DNA from 3 places in the Mesobacillus subterraneus genome. Region 2 is predicted to be linked to each of the others. Evidence: riboswitches for the same ligand, from Rfam matches in the RefSeq annotation. Region 2 holds a riboswitch; each other region holds the start of a gene.
The links. A riboswitch is a leader RNA that binds a small molecule or an ion and turns the genes downstream of it on or off. The one in region 2 is predicted to bind S-adenosylmethionine.
Positions count from the first base shown of each region.

Region 1 (5,547 bases), 1.3 Mb from region 2:
ATTAATCTCTTTTACCTGATCCTCGAGTCCATATCTTTCGAGTTTTATATAATTGGCTGCGTATGTGTTCGTCTGGATAAGATCGGCACCGGCATTTATATAAGCTTTATGAATTCGTATGATGTCATCAGGATGGGAAATATTCAATTCTTCAAAACAGGTACCGGCTCCGTATGAGTGGAGGAGAGTACCAATCGCTCCATCTGCGATTAAGATTTCATTTTCCAGGCGTTTCAGGAAACTCATTTGACTTCCTCCTTATGTAGGCTTAAAGTTCCTATGCAATTCAAAGCCTGCTCAATGTCTGCGATCAAGTCATCTGCACTTTCAAGTCCGACTGATAAACGAAGGAGGCCATCGCCGATTCCGCGTTTCTGCCGTTCTTCCGGTGGCATTGCTGCATGTGACATTTTTGCAGGGTAGGAAAGGATGGATTCTACCGCTCCGAGGCTGACTGCAAAAACAGGCAGTTTCACTTGTTCTATAAATCTGGATAAAACCTCAGCATTTTCAATTTCAAAGGAAAGAACCGCACCGGGCCCGTATGCCTGCTGTATCTGAAGCTCTGACTGCGGATGATCTGCAAGGTCAGGGTAAAAGACATTCTTGATTAAAGGCTGATCTTTTAAAAAGCTAGCAATTTTCTTTGCGCTTTCCTGAGATTGATTCATTCTGACTGACAGGGTTTTGATACCTCTCATAACAAGCCATGCATCCTGGACCCCGAGGACAGCCCCGAAAGAATTCTGCAGGGAATAAAGCCTGTTTGCCAGTTCTTCATCCTTAACTACTGCCAGACCTGCGACTGTATCACTGTGGCCGGACAGAAACTTTGTCGCGCTGTGAAGGACAATATCAGCTCCAAGTTCCAACGGTCGCTGCAAGTAGGGAGTCATGAAAGTATTGTCGACAAATGTATAGGCGCCGTTTTTCTTTGCAATATCGCTGATAGCCTGAATATCTGATACCTTTAGCAGCGGATTAGAAGGTGTTTCTGCATAAAGCAATGCTGTGTTTGGCCTCATCGCTTGTTCCACCGCGTCAAGATCAGTCATATCGACAAAAGTATGCTCAATTCCAAAACGGTTCAATACCTGTGTAACCATCCGATAAGTCCCGCCATAAACATCTTCGGTCACGATCACGTGATCTCCCTGCGAAAGAAGCAAAAAGGCAGTTGAGATGGCAGCCATCCCAGAAGAAAAGGCAAAGCCCCTTACACCGCCCTCGAGTTCGGAGATGATTTCCTCAAGCGCTTCTCTTGTCGGGTTAAGGCTGCGGCTGTAATCATATTTCCCGAACTGTTCTGCAGATTGCTGATGGAAGGTGGAGGCATGCTGGATCGGTACGCTGACTCCGCCAGTTGCTGGATCGACTTTATGCTTGTTATGGAGCAACTGGGTTTCGAATGTATATCGCTGAGTCATAGAACTTCTGCCTCCTGAAGCGCCTTTTTAAAAGCTTTTTCCAAATCCTCTATCAAATCTTCCATGTTCTCGATTCCAACCGAAAATCGGAGAAGTCGGTCACACACACCGGTTTTTTCACGTATTTCAGCCGGAATGTCGGCGTGAGTCTGGGTTGCAGGGTAGGTAATGAAACTTTCGACACCGCCGAGACTTTCAGCAAAAGTGATTGTGGAAAGACTTTTTAAAAATGGATTGACCATGGCAGAGGAGTGAACCCTGAAGGATATCATCCCGCCTCTTCCGGGATACAGGACATCTCTCACTGCATTGTGCCCCTGTAAATAATCCACAAGTTCCCTGGCATTTTGCTCGTGTCGTTCCATCCTTAATGCCAGAGTCTTCATCCCGCGGATAAGCAGCCAGGAATCGAATGGACTTAATACCGCACCGCCGCCATTTTGATGAAGGAAAAGAGAATCACATAACTGCTGTCCCCTGGCAACAATCAGACCAGCAAGGACATCATTATGCCCGCCAAGATATTTCGTGGCACTGTGGATGACGATATCCGCTCCAAGTGTGATTGGTTTTTGCAGCAGGGGAGTATAGAAGGTATTATCCACAATCAATAAAATACCGTGTTCTTTTGTTATTTTTGCTATTGCTTCAATATTAGCTTGTTCCATGAGCGGATTCGTCGGGGTTTCCACAAAAAGAGCCTTCGTACTATGATTGATCGCTGATTTGATTTCGTTTAAATTCGCCATGTCTGCATATGTACTATTTAATCCCCACTTTCTGAAGCCTTGTTCTAGGAGACGATAAGTGCCCCCGTATAAATCTTTTGAGACAATCCATTCATCCCCGTGCTCGAATAAGGAGAGAACTGTCCAAATTGCTGCCATTCCTGAGCTGCAGGCAAAGCCGCGGTCACCTTCCTCCAGGTCTGCAATCGCGTTCTCAAGAATTTCGCGAGTCGGGTTGCCGGTGCGCACATAATCATAACCGCTGGACTGTCCAATCTCTTCATGGCGGTAGGCGGTCGTTAAATAGATTGGTGGATTGACCGCTCCTGTAGATGTTTCACTTCTGTTACCAAGCTGGGCTAATTTCGTATCCATTTCTGCCAATTTGCTCACTCCTATTGGTTGTAGTCAGACGGCAGTTTTTGTTTTAGGGGAAAAGACGAGATTATCGACTTAAAAGGGGCTTAATCTACAATGATCCAAAAAGTCAGTGCAGTGTGAGGTCCCTAATAAAACAAAAAAAGCCTTCTTTAGAAGAAGACTTTACAGTTAATAGCCATTCTTCTTATCTGCCAAGTTTTAAAAACTTGCTGGAATTAGCACCTTTTCAACAAAAATGGTTGAAGGTTGCTGAAGCTTCACAGGTCCAGAACCCTCAGCTTCTCTGGATAAGATGTCATAATATTGAATTATTAAATTTCTCTAAATAGTACAGCTATTAATACGGAATGTCAATCATTAAATTAAAGCGGTGAAGTAAATAGGTGAAAAGTAACTATGGTGTAAAGTTTAGCCTGGCATAGGGATTCTATTTTGACAGCTTTTCTGGATATGTAGGTGAAGCAGTCAAGATTCTGTTGTTTTTATGACAGCTTTTCGTGGAACAGGGGCTTCATTCCCAGGACCGAAGCGTCTCGAGGGTCTGGGCGCTGGAGCTTGATTAAGAAAACTACCTGCAGTTAGCCACACTTAAAAAAGTGTACGCTTAACAAAAAAAAACTGGTCCACGTTTTTAAATGAGCCAGTCTCGCTAAATATAAAGCTATTAATTTATTCCTACTGCATCAAATGCTTTATTGACAGAGTTGACTTCTGCCGAAGTGGATCCATACAGGTCTTTAGCTGCTTGTACCAATCCTGCTCTTGCCTGACTAAAGTTTGTTGAAGAAGTAAAATAAACTGTGTTTGCACGGTAGAAAATCGCACCCATTTTACTCGTTCCTACGCCTGGGACCGATACTCCATAATGTGAACCGCCTTGGCTCAGAAGGTATGCAGCTTTATTGATGATGCCGCTGTTGATATGGACACCGCCATTATCGGAAGTGCCAGTATAACGTACAGAGTAGTGATCTGGGTCGCCGTATTTTGTTGGGTCGCTCATCGAACGAAGGGCGTCACCTGCTTTGTTTGGTGTGTAGATGTCTTCGCCGATTTCAAAGTCAGGGTTATTATTATCATGGAATTCAGCAAGCGTGCCGAAGATATCGGAAATCGCTTCGTTCAGAGCACCAGATTCGTACTGATAAACAAGGTCAGAGCTGAAATCCGTCACTGCGTGAGTCAGTTCATGCGCCACAACATCAAGCGCACCGGAAAGCGGGATGAAGGTCGTGCCATCTCCATCACCATACACCATTTGCTGGCCATTCCAGAACGCATTGTTATAGCTTCTGCCGTAATGCACAGTAGATTTCAACGCTGCGCCTTTGTTGTCATATGAATTGCGGCCAAAAGTATTCTTATAGTAATCATAAGTTAGGCCTGCATAGTGGGCATCTACAGCTGCACCGTCATAAGCTGCATTCAGGTTATTATCGGCGTCCAACCATAGGGAACCAGGGGTTCTCTGCCTATTTTTTGCATCATAAGTGAAGACACCATTTCCGCGAGTATTGTCCTGCAAATAATATGAACCATTGGAAAGGAGAGTGTTCAATGATTTCGTGTCACCCAGGACTCCGACACCAGAACCTACAGTGTTCGTTCCACTCACTGAAGGATTATTTTTACCGGCAGTGTGAAGAGCATTGTATTTATTGATGATTTCCCCAGTTGCAGCGTTGACAAAGTACTGGTAATTCCCAGGTTCAGGACTAAGGAAATTCAAAGTGACATGGTATGCGTACACTGCTTGGTCCTCACCAGGATAAACAACCAATTCAGCAGAAGGGGCTACTTCATAATCAGGTTTCAATCCTAAGTCCACTTCAGCAATTGAGATAGCGTCTCTTTGGGATTTTTTATTTGATGCCTTTAGGATTTTGTTATCGAGTCCTTTGCTGACTGTTCCGTTGAAGACTTTAAGAACTCCTGTTTCGTCCACTCTTGCAGCCTGTGTTGCTCCCCAGACAGGGACACCGTTATATACTTGTTGCAGTCGGACTACATCTCCACCAAGCTGATCTGCTTCCTGTGATTTAACGACGAAACTATCATTTGTTCCAAGGTTGTATTTACCCTTTGATGTTTTTAAGTATCCAAGAACAACTTCCTTTGCTGCTTTTTGAGATGGATTCGTCAGCTTCCCTGCAACAAATTCAGGAGCGCCATGGCTTTTAGTGAATTTTTTTGAAGATGAATCCATTGGAGCCGCAAAGCCTGTTGCCGCAACCAATCCACTTAATGCTAAACTTGCCGTTAGACTCAAGGAAACTACTTTCTTTTTCAAATAAACTCCTCCTAAAATCAAATTCTAGCTAATAATCATTAGTAGATTATCATATTTATACTCTAATAATCTGAACATTTCAACAACTAAGTCGCAAAATGTCGAATTTGTATGTTGGGAAAATTTTTTAGCTAAAGAAGGGCGCTATCATAAACTTCATTGTAATGTAGTCAGAATTTATTGACTAATTAAGTAACATCTTCTTATTATTAAGTTGTAGTACCAACTCATAAAAAAGGAGGTAAAAAAATGAACTCTTTATGGTTAGCCGTGATCGGAATGATCGTCTTTACAATCGGCTACCGCTTCTATTCAAAGTGGGTAGCTGAAAAGATTTACCGCCTCGATCCGAATTACGTGACACCGGCACACCAATATTCGGACGGGGTTGACTTTGTCCCAACAAAGAAGATGATCCTTTGGGGACACCACTTTACGTCTGTAGCCGGGGCAGCTCCAATTGTTGGGCCAGCGATTGCCGTGTATTGGGGATGGCTTCCTGCATTCCTATGGGTGACATTGGGTACAGTATTCGCAGCAGGTGTCCATGACTTCGGAACTCTAGTCCTTTCAGTCAGAAATAAAGGACAGTCAGTCGGTACAATCACAAACAAGCTGATTGGAAAACGTGCAAAAATCATGTTCTTATTCATTATTTTAATCCTTGTGTTGATGGTTAACGCCGTTTTTGCATGGGTCATTGCCAACTTGTTTGTAAAAT
Region 1 is NZ_CP129019.1:1,953,448-1,958,994, reverse strand. Features, by position in the region: gene LC048_RS10025 (bifunctional homocysteine S-methyltransferase/methylenetetrahydrofolate reductase) at 1-246, opposite strand, end outside; gene metC (cystathionine beta-lyase) at 243-1,427, opposite strand; gene LC048_RS10015 (methionine biosynthesis PLP-dependent protein) at 1,424-2,539, opposite strand; SAM riboswitch class I at 2,718-2,830, opposite strand; gene LC048_RS10010 (M4 family metallopeptidase) at 3,201-4,826, opposite strand; gene LC048_RS10005 (carbon starvation CstA family protein) at 5,076-5,547, shown strand, end outside.
Region 1: it holds a riboswitch for S-adenosylmethionine, as region 2 does, so the genes downstream of both, LC048_RS10015 (methionine biosynthesis PLP-dependent protein) here and metK (methionine adenosyltransferase) in region 2, are expected to answer to the same signal.

Region 2 (5,547 bases):
ATTTTCGAAATGCCCTTCAGCATCGACTTCCCTACCTGGGGAATCTTGTTGAACATTTCAAGGTCCTGCGGTTCACGGTAGATATTGTATCCGCCGAACAATTCATCCGCGCCTTCTCCGGATAGGACAACCGTTACATGCTTCCTTGCTTCACGGGCAACAAAGTACAAAGGTATAGCAGCCGGGTCAGCAAGCGGGTCATCCATATGCCACATGATTTTCGGAAGTTCATCCATATATTCCTGCGGACTGATCACATAGCTGATGTTTTCAACTCCGAGTCTATCAGCCGTTTCCTTAGCGACATCAATCTCGCTGAAGCCATTCTGTTCAAATCCAACAGAGAATGTCTTGATTGAAGGATGATACTGCTTCGCAATCGATGCAATGATGGAGGAATCAATTCCGCCAGAAAGGAAAGAACCAACTGGCACATCACTGCGCATGTGGATTTTCACTGATTCAAACAGGACATCCCTGATCTCCTTCGTGAATTCATCCTCAGTCTTGTGGATCGGTGAGAAGCTCGCTTTCCAATAGCGCTTGATTTCCATCGGCGATCCGATTTTCTTTGTAAAATAATGCCCTGGCTCAAGCTTATAAATGCCTTCAGACATCGTATTTGGTTCTGGCACGAACTGATAAGTCAAATAATGCTGCAGTGCCTTGTAATCAAGAACATCATTCTCAAGCGCTAGCAAAATACTCTTTTTTTCAGACCCGAAGAATGTACGATTCTCATCTTCAAAGTAGAAAAATGGCTTGATGCCGAAATGGTCACGCGCGCCGTAAAGAATCTGCTCCTGTTTATCCCAGATGACAAACGCAAACATCCCGCGCAGCTTGTCAACAGCCTGCTCTTTATAATAGCTGTATAGGGCAATGATGACTTCAGTGTCCGAATGAGTTTCGAAGGTAAGCCCTTCTTCAATCAACTCTTCACGAAGCTCAAGATAGTTGTAGATTTCTCCATTGAAAATGATCCAGTAGCGCTCATTCTCATACGTCAATGGCTGATGGCCAGCCTCAAGGTCGATGATGCTCAAACGGCGGAAGCCGAACTGGATATGCTCATCATAAAAATACCCATCATCATCAGGCCCGCGGTGGGTGATGATATCATTCATATTTTTAAACAGCTGCTTATCATCGCTGCTGAATTCCTGTGCATTTTCATGTACACAACCGATAAAGCCACACATTATGTACTTCACCTTCTCCATTTCAGATAAAAATTTATTGTTATTTTCCAATGATTTTACTGTTCTCTTCAAAACCAACTCCATATCCGCTTTCGTGGATTACAGTCAGCGAAAGAACCTATCTAAAAACATACCATCTAATACTATCATTAAACACAAAGTTTTTGCAGTAAAATCTAAGGGAAATTTAAGGTAATACTCTATTTTACACCTTTTGGACCATTCGCAAACCAGAGCTCTTTATGCGTCTTACCTGATTAGACGGCAAATAATAAAGGGAGTTACATATTTCTATGCAACTCCCTTTTGAATTTATTTTCCTTGAGCTTGAGTGCGAAGTACCTCAGCCTTATCTGTACGCTCCCATGGAAGGTCAACGTCAGAACGGCCGAAGTGTCCATAAGCAGCTGTCTGCTTGTAGATTGGCTTGCGCAGGTCAAGCATGTTGATGATACCAGCCGGACGAAGGTCGAAGTTGCTTTCAACAACGTCGATCAATACATCTTCGCTCACTTTGCCTGTTCCGAATGTATCGATTGAAATGGATACTGGACGAGCAACGCCGATTGCGTAAGCTAGCTGAACTTCAACTTTTTCAGCAAGGCCAGCAGCTACGATGTTCTTCGCAACGTAACGTGCAGCGTATGCAGCGGAACGGTCAACTTTTGTCGGATCCTTACCAGAGAATGCGCCCCCGCCGTGGCGAGCGTATCCGCCGTAAGTGTCAACGATGATTTTGCGGCCAGTAAGACCTGCATCACCCTGTGGTCCGCCGATTACGAAACGGCCAGTTGGGTTGATGAAGTATTTTGTGTTCTCGTCGATCAATTCTGCTGGTACAACAGGATTGATGACATGTTCTTTCAGATTGCGCTGGATTTGCTCAAGCGATACCTCTGGATGGTGCTGAGTTGAGATAACGATTGTATCGATGCGGACAGGCTTGTCGTTCTCATCGTATTCAACTGTTACTTGAGTTTTTCCGTCTGGACGAAGATATGGAAGGATTTCTTCCTTACGAACCTCAGTCAGGCGGCGAGAAATCTTATGTGCCAGTGAAATCGGAAGAGGCATAAGCTCTTTTGTTTCGTTGCACGCAAAACCGAACATCAATCCCTGGTCTCCAGCTCCGATTGCTTCGATTTCTTCATCTGACATTTGGCCTTCACGTGCTTCAAGAGCCTGGTCAACGCCCATAGCGATATCAGCAGATTGCTCGTCAATGGAAGTTAAAACGGCGCAAGTTTCAGAGTCGAAACCATATTTAGCACGAGTGTAGCCAATTTCCTTCACTGTTTCACGAACAATTTTCGGAATATCTACATATGTAGATGTCGTAATTTCCCCTGCAACTAGTACAAGGCCTGTAGTAACTGATGTTTCAGCAGCAACACGTGCGTTAGCATCCTTTGCAAGGATCGCGTCCAAAATCGCGTCAGAAATCTGGTCGCAAATTTTATCCGGATGGCCTTCTGTTACTGATTCAGAAGTGAACAAACGGCGTTTGTTTGACATCTGAGTTCCTCCCTTATTTATAAAAATTGATCGAGGCTGTCCCAATACAGACCTCGGGTTGATACGGTACTCATTCCCTATGTAGTATGAAATAAACGCTGAGTTTTTATTAGAAAAATTTGTTTAGGATTCATGATGAAATTCTTTTTTTTCCTAATTTTCACCCACGGGAGCAATGACACCTAAGAAGGCAGTCCGATAGCATTTTCATGCATTTGGACAGAAAAAAGCAATATAAAAAACCTCTCCAACTTAGAGGAAAGGTTTAAGCTTAAATCCGCGCCTTTCGCTCTTATCGTTCAAGGGCAGTTCCCTTGCGTCAGGTTAGCACCTTTGCCCGGAAATAGCACAGCATGACAAAGCTGTTTTTTCACGTCTGCAGGTTGCTGGGTTTCATTGGGCCTGTCCCTCCACCAGCTCGGGATAAGAGAGTATCCGTTCAAGACCAAATCATAACGAAACTACAATTGCATGTCAATGATTTTCTCGGTAAATTTGTCGATTGTTGTTGAAAGTTTTTTTGTATAATAAAATGGCCTCATAATGCTTCTTTTTGCTTGACTATATAAAGAAAGAATTATATAACGCAAGGTAGGTACAAGGTATTTTTTCGAGTCATTAGTATAGATTAATTAAACGAATGTGTTATACTAATACCGAGATGTAAACACTTACAAAATATTAAACTTACAAGAAATGCAAATGCGCCTTGTTCAGCCCCGACAAGCGCTGGAGGGTCGACCGGTGAAGTCGTTCTTTGACTTCATTGGGCGGACCGAACTCGAAAAGCGGAGGCGACTGCTCAACTCCGACAAGCGCTGGAGGGCCTGACAGTGAAGTCGTTCTTTGACTTCATGGGCAGGACTGAACTCGAAAAGTATAGCCGACTGTCCAGAAACGCAGAAACTGGAGACTCCGACAAAGAAGCGCTTTTTGCTTCTGCCGGCGGAGTTGAAGTTTCGGAGTTTCTAGGAGGCGACACTAGACAATTCGAAAAGCGGAGGCGACTGCTCAACTCCGACAAGCGTTGGAGGGCCTGACAGTGAAGTCGCTCTTTGACTTCATTGGCAGGACCGAAACGTCTCGAGGAGTTAGGAGCCGCAGCTAGACAAGCGACTCGAGGGGCTAGGCGCTGGCGCTGGACATTTCTCGAGGTTAATATTCAAATCTAGAATCTATAAAAAAGGAAGGTATTCTCCGATGAATGTTGTAGGAATATCAAATGAACTTTCAGCATTATTAAAAGGAAACAATGTAAAGGTGCAGTTATCTGTTCCCCAGCTTGTTGAAAAAGTCTTGAACCGAAACGAAGGGCTCCTGACTTCAACTGGTGCCGTAAGAGCAACCACTGGTAAGTATACTGGCCGTTCACCTAAAGATAAATTCATTGTCGAGGAAGAATCCGTTAAGGACAAAATTGACTGGGGCTCTGTCAACCAGCCGATTTCCGAGGAATCTTTTACAAAACTATATAATAAGGTATTGAACTTCCTTAAAGAAAAAGAAGAAGTATTTGTATTCAAAGGATTTGCGGGTGCTGATAAGAAATATCAGCTTCCAATCCAGGTTATCAATGAATACGCCTGGCACAACCTTTTCGCTCATCAATTGTTCATCCGACCAACGGAGGAAGAGCTGGTTGATCATGAATCTGAATTCACGGTTATTTCTGCTCCAACTTTCAAAGCAGATCCAAAAGTAGACGGAACGAATTCCGAGACTTTCATCATCGTATCCTTCGAACAGCGCGTCGTGTTAATTGGCGGAACAGAATATGCGGGTGAAATGAAGAAGTCGATTTTCTCCGTGATGAACTATTTGCTGCCTGAAAACGGTATCCTTTCCATGCACTGCTCTGCAAACGTGGGACGCGAAGGCGACGTTGCATTGTTCTTTGGTCTTTCAGGAACAGGAAAGACAACTTTATCAGCTGATAACAACCGACGCCTGATTGGTGATGATGAGCACGGCTGGTCATCCAACGGTGTGTTCAATATCGAAGGCGGATGCTATGCGAAGTGCATCAACTTATCCAAGGAAAAAGAACCGCAAATTTATGATGCGATCCGATTCGGTTCTGTACTTGAAAATGTAGTTGTTGATGAAGAAACCCGTGTTGCGGACTATGATGACGGCAGCCTGACTGAAAATACACGTGCAGCTTATCCAATCCAGGCAATTGATAACATAGTGGATCCAAGCATTGCCGGACATCCAAACGCGATTGTATTCCTAACGGCTGATGCTTTCGGAGTTCTGCCTCCAATCGCAAAGCTTACAAAGGAACAGGCAATGTACCATTTCTTGAGCGGATATACTTCAAAACTGGCAGGCACCGAGCGCGGCATCACTTCACCGCAGGCAACGTTCTCAACATGCTTTGGTTCACCATTCCTTCCCCTTGCAGCAACAAGATATGCAGAAATGCTCGGTGAAAAAATCGACGAGCACAATGCGAAAGTATTCCTTGTGAATACAGGCTGGACAGGCGGAGAGTATGGTACCGGCAGCCGAATGAAGCTTGCATATACTCGCGCAATGGTCCAGGCAGCACTTGAGGGCGAACTGAACAATGTCGAAACCGTTAAAGACGAAATTTTCGGGCTTAGTATCCCGGCACACGTACCAGGTGTACCTGATGACGTCCTTCAGCCAGTCAAGACATGGAGCGACAAAGAAGCCTATAACGCAAAAGCAAACGAACTTGCAGCCAAGTTCCGCAAAAATTTCAAGAAGTTCTCAAACGTACCTTCCGTGATTGAAGAAAAAGGCGGTCCGGCAGCGAAATAAACCAAAAAGCCATTTCCAATCGGAAATGGCTTTTTTACTC
Region 2 is NZ_CP129019.1:625,325-630,871, reverse strand. Features, by position in the region: gene asnB (asparagine synthase (glutamine-hydrolyzing)) at 1-1,202, opposite strand, end outside; gene metK (methionine adenosyltransferase) at 1,515-2,717, opposite strand; SAM riboswitch class I at 3,007-3,147, opposite strand; gene LC048_RS03130 (hypothetical protein) at 3,551-3,757, shown strand; gene pckA (phosphoenolpyruvate carboxykinase (ATP)) at 3,918-5,507, shown strand.

Region 3 (5,547 bases), 2.1 Mb from region 2:
CTCATGTCGATGCTGGTGCAGATTGCCCATTTCAGTATCCAGCCTATCCTTTCGCTATATGTGGGAGAGCTGCATGGGCCTGAAAACCTGGCATTCTTTTCTGGAATCGCCTTTTCAGCAGCAGGGCTTGGCAATTTGTTAATGGCACGGAAATGGGGGCAAATTGCCGACCGGGTTGGCTATATCAAAATACTTGTCGTACTCCTGTTTCTATCGGCAATCATTTATTTGCCAGGCGGTTTTGTGGATAACATCTGGCAGCTTGTCCTGATTCGGTTTCTGCTTGGCATCACCATCGGCGGCATTATCCCTGTCAGGGTGGCTTATATCAGGCAGGAAGCACCGGTGGCAATGCAGGGTGAAGTACTCGGCTATAACACGAGTCTACGTTTCTTTGGAAACATTATCGGTCCTGTGCTCGGCGGTTTCCTTGCAGGGTACTTCGGATTCACCTCGGTATTCGTCCTGACAAGCGGACTACTGCTCGTGAGCGGCATTGTCCTTTTTGCCTCGATGCAGCGCAATCCCCAGTTCGTAAGAGATACTTTTTAAAAGAGCAAAGACTGGATCCTTGTGATTCAGTCTTTTTTACTTTTTATGAGACAAAATCAAGTATAATCTTATCTATGAATTATTTGGGCTTGAGAGACAGTTACACAGCTTCCATCACTGCTGGTTTTTATTCAGATGGAAGAATCATTCAAGATATTGTTTTTTTATCGCTGTCTGAGGGAACCATTTACATATGAATGAGATTTAGAGGAAGAATAGGTTCATATTACATATAGAAAATCGGGTGATTTTATTTGGAAGTTCAAGCCTTGCAGGAAGTCGAAAAACTGGCCTTAAAAAAGCAAAAAACTTTTAAACAAAGCAAAATACGCTATCTGGCAAGGGCTGCCCTGGCATCGATGTTCATCGGCTTTGGGGTCATTGTTGCGTTCAAGACGGGAAATCCATTTTATGTGGAACACTCGCCCTTTGCCTACCCTATAGCTGCCATTACCTTCGGGGCAGCCATTATCCTGATTGCCTATGGCGGAGGAGACCTGTTCACAGGAAACACCTTTTACTATACGTTTGCAGCTTTGCGAAAAAAAATGGCCTGGCTTCAGGTGGCCAGGATGTGGATTTACAGTTATGTCGGCAATATCATTGGCGCAGCTGCGTTTGCTTTTTTGATTTATACAACAGGATTGTTTGATGATCATTCCGTTAACGGATTCTTGTTGAGTGTTGCTGAGAAAAAGACACTTGCACCAACTTCAGAGCTTTTTTTCAGGGGCATTCTCTGTAACTGGCTCGTTTGCCTCGCGTTCTTCCTGCCGATGTCGATGAAAGGCGACGGAGCAAAAATGTTTGCGATGGTGTTTTTCGTCTACTGTTTCTTCATTTCGGGTTATGAACACAGCATCGCCAACCTGTGTACCTTTGCGATCAGCATGGTCCTTGACGACCCGCAATCCGTTACTATTACAGGGGTGATTCACAATTTAATTCCCGTGACGATCGGCAACCTGATTGGCGGCGGAATCATGATGGGCTGGATGTATTACTATGCGAACAAACCATTTTTTGAGGATTGAAAAAGGCTCAGCTTTTACCTGAGCCTTCCCTTTTAAATTTAATTGCTATTTGAGCTGCCAACGTGGCAGACACTGCAAATATGAGGGTAAGCAGTACTTGGTTACTCAGCAACTCTTGTGAATAAACCGCCGCATTCACTGAAAACCAAAACAGGCTGCTGACTGCAGTGGCTATGAAAAATAATCCCCATATGACTTCCTTGAATTTCCGATATCCACGGCTGCCTGGCAAATGCTTTATGTAAAAATAGAACAAAACCCCCAGCGCCACGACGATGAGTGAGTAACTAATCGGGAAAAAGACAACTTCATCATTATTATCAGCCAATGCGATATTCCCCAGAAACAGGAGTTGAAAGGTAAGAGCATAAATAAGGAAAGATAAAAACAAGATCCATTCTCCTACATAAATAAATGACTTAATGTAAATTTTTATTCCTCCTTCAAGAATGTTTATTTTTATACTTCTCTCCCTATGCTAATTCTCCTTTAAAAGAAAACAGGATATAGAAAATTCTATATCCTGGTGACCGCATTATTTCCGAACAAACATCGTGCCGTGACGACATTGTATGTAACTGCACTCTAATGTTTTTGCTTATAATAGGTGATGCCCAGGGCAAATGCAAGTACTGTTCCCAGTCAATACTGATGCTTTTCATTTGAAGTTTCATCCGGGTTCCTCCTATCAATCTGCAAAGCAGACACTCTCCAAGTTTGAGAGTGCCTGCTTCGAGTGACTGAACTGGTAAAAATCGAGTAAAATTTCCATTTCGCTATAAAAATATGATTTTCGCTATAAAATTTCGATTTTCGCTATAAAATCGAAAATATCGCTATAAAAAAGATTTTTCCGCTATAAAACTTGTCAGTCATCCATTTCAATGGTTATTTCTTATAGTGATCCTTCAATTTCTCCATCCAATCTTCTAAAAATGCGTCTGATTTGCCCCATCCTTCGATGATTTCAGTAAGATTCACCATGTTCACTGGATTTTCAGACTGCTGAAGCTGTTCCTGTGAAATCAGTGATGCTTCGAGATCGTAACTCGCAGGTGTTTCTTCGCCAGCCAGCTTTTTTGCAAGCAATCTCATATTTACTTCACCGATAAGTTTTGGATCCACAGCAGCGGTGTATTTCCATGGACTGTCTTCTCCCTGGATTTCCTGAAGGTCTGCATTGGATACATCGATTCCGTAAATCTTGATTTCATCTCGCCCAGCTTCCTTAATGGCACGAGCTGCTCCAATCGCAAAAGCATCCCATGTTGCAAAAATCGCGTCAATTTCTCCTTTTGGATGCTTGTTCAGCATAGCCGACACTGCGTTTTGTGTCTGGACGCTTGTATCTGCAGCAGCCACTCCGAATCTCTCAACCTCTTTGATTCCCGGATTCGCCTTCAGAGTTTCCTGGTAAACTTTATTTCTTCTCACCATTGGCGGGAAGCCATCTACCCAGAGGTAAACAATATTGGCTTCTCCATTTTGGTCCTTCACAAGCTGGTCCAGTGCCTGCGTTGCGAGAGCCTCGTCATCCTGGGATGTAAGTGTGACTCCTTCGACCTGAGCCAGTTCCGGATTTGAATCGAAAGTTACGACGCTCTTGCCTTTATCAACTAATTTCTTTACGTCATCTACCGTTGCCGCGTCATCTCCATGGGAAATGATGAATCCATCATAGTCCTGCTGGAGCCCCTGATTGATTGCATCATGAAATTTAGCTGTGTCCCCATTCGCCGTGAATACGTCTACCTTGAAGCCAAGAGCCTCCCCTTCTGCTTTCGCTCCGGCTAAAAATTGCGCCGTATGGTCATCTCCGCCAATTTTGCGGATGACTTTGATTTTGACTTCCTCGCCTTTAGCAAATCGTTCCGGAACTCCTTCAACTGGACCGCTGGCCGTTTTTGTCTCTCCGCCTCCGCAGCCAGTCAGCAGCAATGAAGAAGCAACTGCACCTAAAAATACTTTTTTCATTCCTTTTTTCATCTGAATTTCCCCCTTTGATTGATCTGCCTGACTAACACAAATAAAAAAACCTCTCCAGAAAAGAGAGGTTTCAAACGCAGTAGAATACAAAGGTCGGATTCCTCTCTTATCTTTCAAAACAAGTAATTGTTTTGCAGGATTTAGCACCAATTCCATTTGGAACGGTTGCTGGGCGTCATAGGGCCAGTCCCTCTGCCACTCTTGATAAGAGAATTTCTTTATTTAGTTAATGTTGCAAATTGATAAAGTTTACTTTAAACTCCTATACTTATATTGTCAATATTATTATGAAAATTTAGTTATATTCTTTTTTTCGTAGAAGAAAAAAGGAAGACCCCAAATCGGAATCTTCCTTTTTACTTAACCCCTGCCTGCTGCGGTCATCCACTCAAACTGGCGAAGTTTTACTTCATAAAGTGTTAATGGGTCACGGTACAGTTCAGGGTTAATTCTCATTTTTTCAAGTTCGTTCTTTCCAAACTCGATATCAGATTTTGCTTCTTCAACGGCTACTTCGAGTTCGTTGAACGGTTTTTTGAAGAATAGGTTCACGTCGCGTTCAATCGATTTTTCAAAAATCTCGAATTGCTGCAGAAATCTTTTTGCAGTGGTTACGCCGATTTCATAATAATCTTCAGTCTCGAGATAGGTTTTGTATCTGTTATAAAGCATCGCATTGTTTTGCGGAAGTACACCGAGCAGTTTTCCAGCGCTTTTCAAGAAGAACTGCTGAGGAGTCGAGCGGTTCATGATGTTGACCTTCTCATAATGGACACCGTTCGTCATCCGGTCGGCATCGCGGCGCCAATCATCTAGTACCCTGAAATCACAGTCGAGACAAATCCTTTCATCTCCATACATCGCGTTAAATCCCTCGGCCATTTCATTCAGATAGTTTTGGCTTTGGTCGAATTCGTCCTTCGAATGATGAATCCATCCTCGTAAATCTTCATGGAATTTCGGCAGCACGGTTCCATTGAGGTATTCCTGGATTCTCTTGTTCATTTCTTCGTCCATTTCGGCATGTATTTTTCCGAAATCGCTGTCCTCCTTCACCCATTCCGAACACCCACGCAATATATCAGGAATCTTCTCGATGATTTCCGCACGGGTTTCATCCTTGATTTTTCGGTATGACTTCTGGATGGAAAGTGACTTTTCTTCCTCAATATCTCCCAGCTGGTTGAGGGCTCCGTTAAGCTTGCTCACCATTTCTTCATTCCAGCTGATTGATTCTATATGATTATTCTCAATTTCGATTCGTTTATCAAGTAAGTACGTGATCGCCCTTCTGACGAAGAATTGCAGTTTGGCGGTCCGCTCTTGCTCGAAGTCGACTGTACTTCTGTTTGTTTGGATGAAATCAGAGAAATCCCTCAGTTGCTTGCCTGTATCATAGTTAGATGAGAAAGCAAACATTTTCGAATCAGGATAGTATTGGCTGATTTCAGCCCATGTCTGGTCAAAAACATCAATTACCTCCTGCTGACTGTATATCACATCTATTTTATTCAACAGGAAATGTATAGGGAGATCAGGGAAGTACTCTGAAATTTTCAAGAGGACTTCCCTTTCTTTTTCCGTAAAAGGATCATTTGCATTGAGCACAAAAAGCAGACTATCAGCAAATCTCAAGTAATTGTACAATGGATGCTTGTCATAGTTGTTACTGTTGATTCCAGGAGTATCAATCAGTGCTAATTCGTGATCCCGCAGGAATGGGAACTCTGCTTTGAAATCAATGATTGTTTCATTTTTATGGTTCTGACGGCGAACTCCTGCCGCTTTCTTGAAGTCCTCGATATCCGTTATTTGGCGGACGTCTGTATCCGTAATCTCCTGGATTTCCGGATTCTCCTCCTGCTTGAACCGGATGACAGCAGCAGTTGGTGCCGTTATCAGTTCTTCCCCAACAATGGTGTTGACGAAGGATGATTTCCCGTTGCCTGATATTCCGGTAACCAACAGATTATGA
Region 3 is NZ_CP129019.1:3,272,034-3,277,580, forward strand. Features, by position in the region: gene LC048_RS16990 (MFS transporter) at 1-552, shown strand, start outside; gene LC048_RS16995 (formate/nitrite transporter family protein) at 807-1,586, shown strand; gene LC048_RS17000 (hypothetical protein) at 1,594-1,914, opposite strand; gene LC048_RS17005 (sugar ABC transporter substrate-binding protein) at 2,475-3,572, opposite strand; SAM riboswitch class I at 3,676-3,783, opposite strand; gene LC048_RS17010 (dynamin family protein) at 3,933-5,547, opposite strand, start outside.
Region 3: it holds a riboswitch for S-adenosylmethionine, as region 2 does, so the genes downstream of both, LC048_RS17005 (sugar ABC transporter substrate-binding protein) here and metK (methionine adenosyltransferase) in region 2, are expected to answer to the same signal.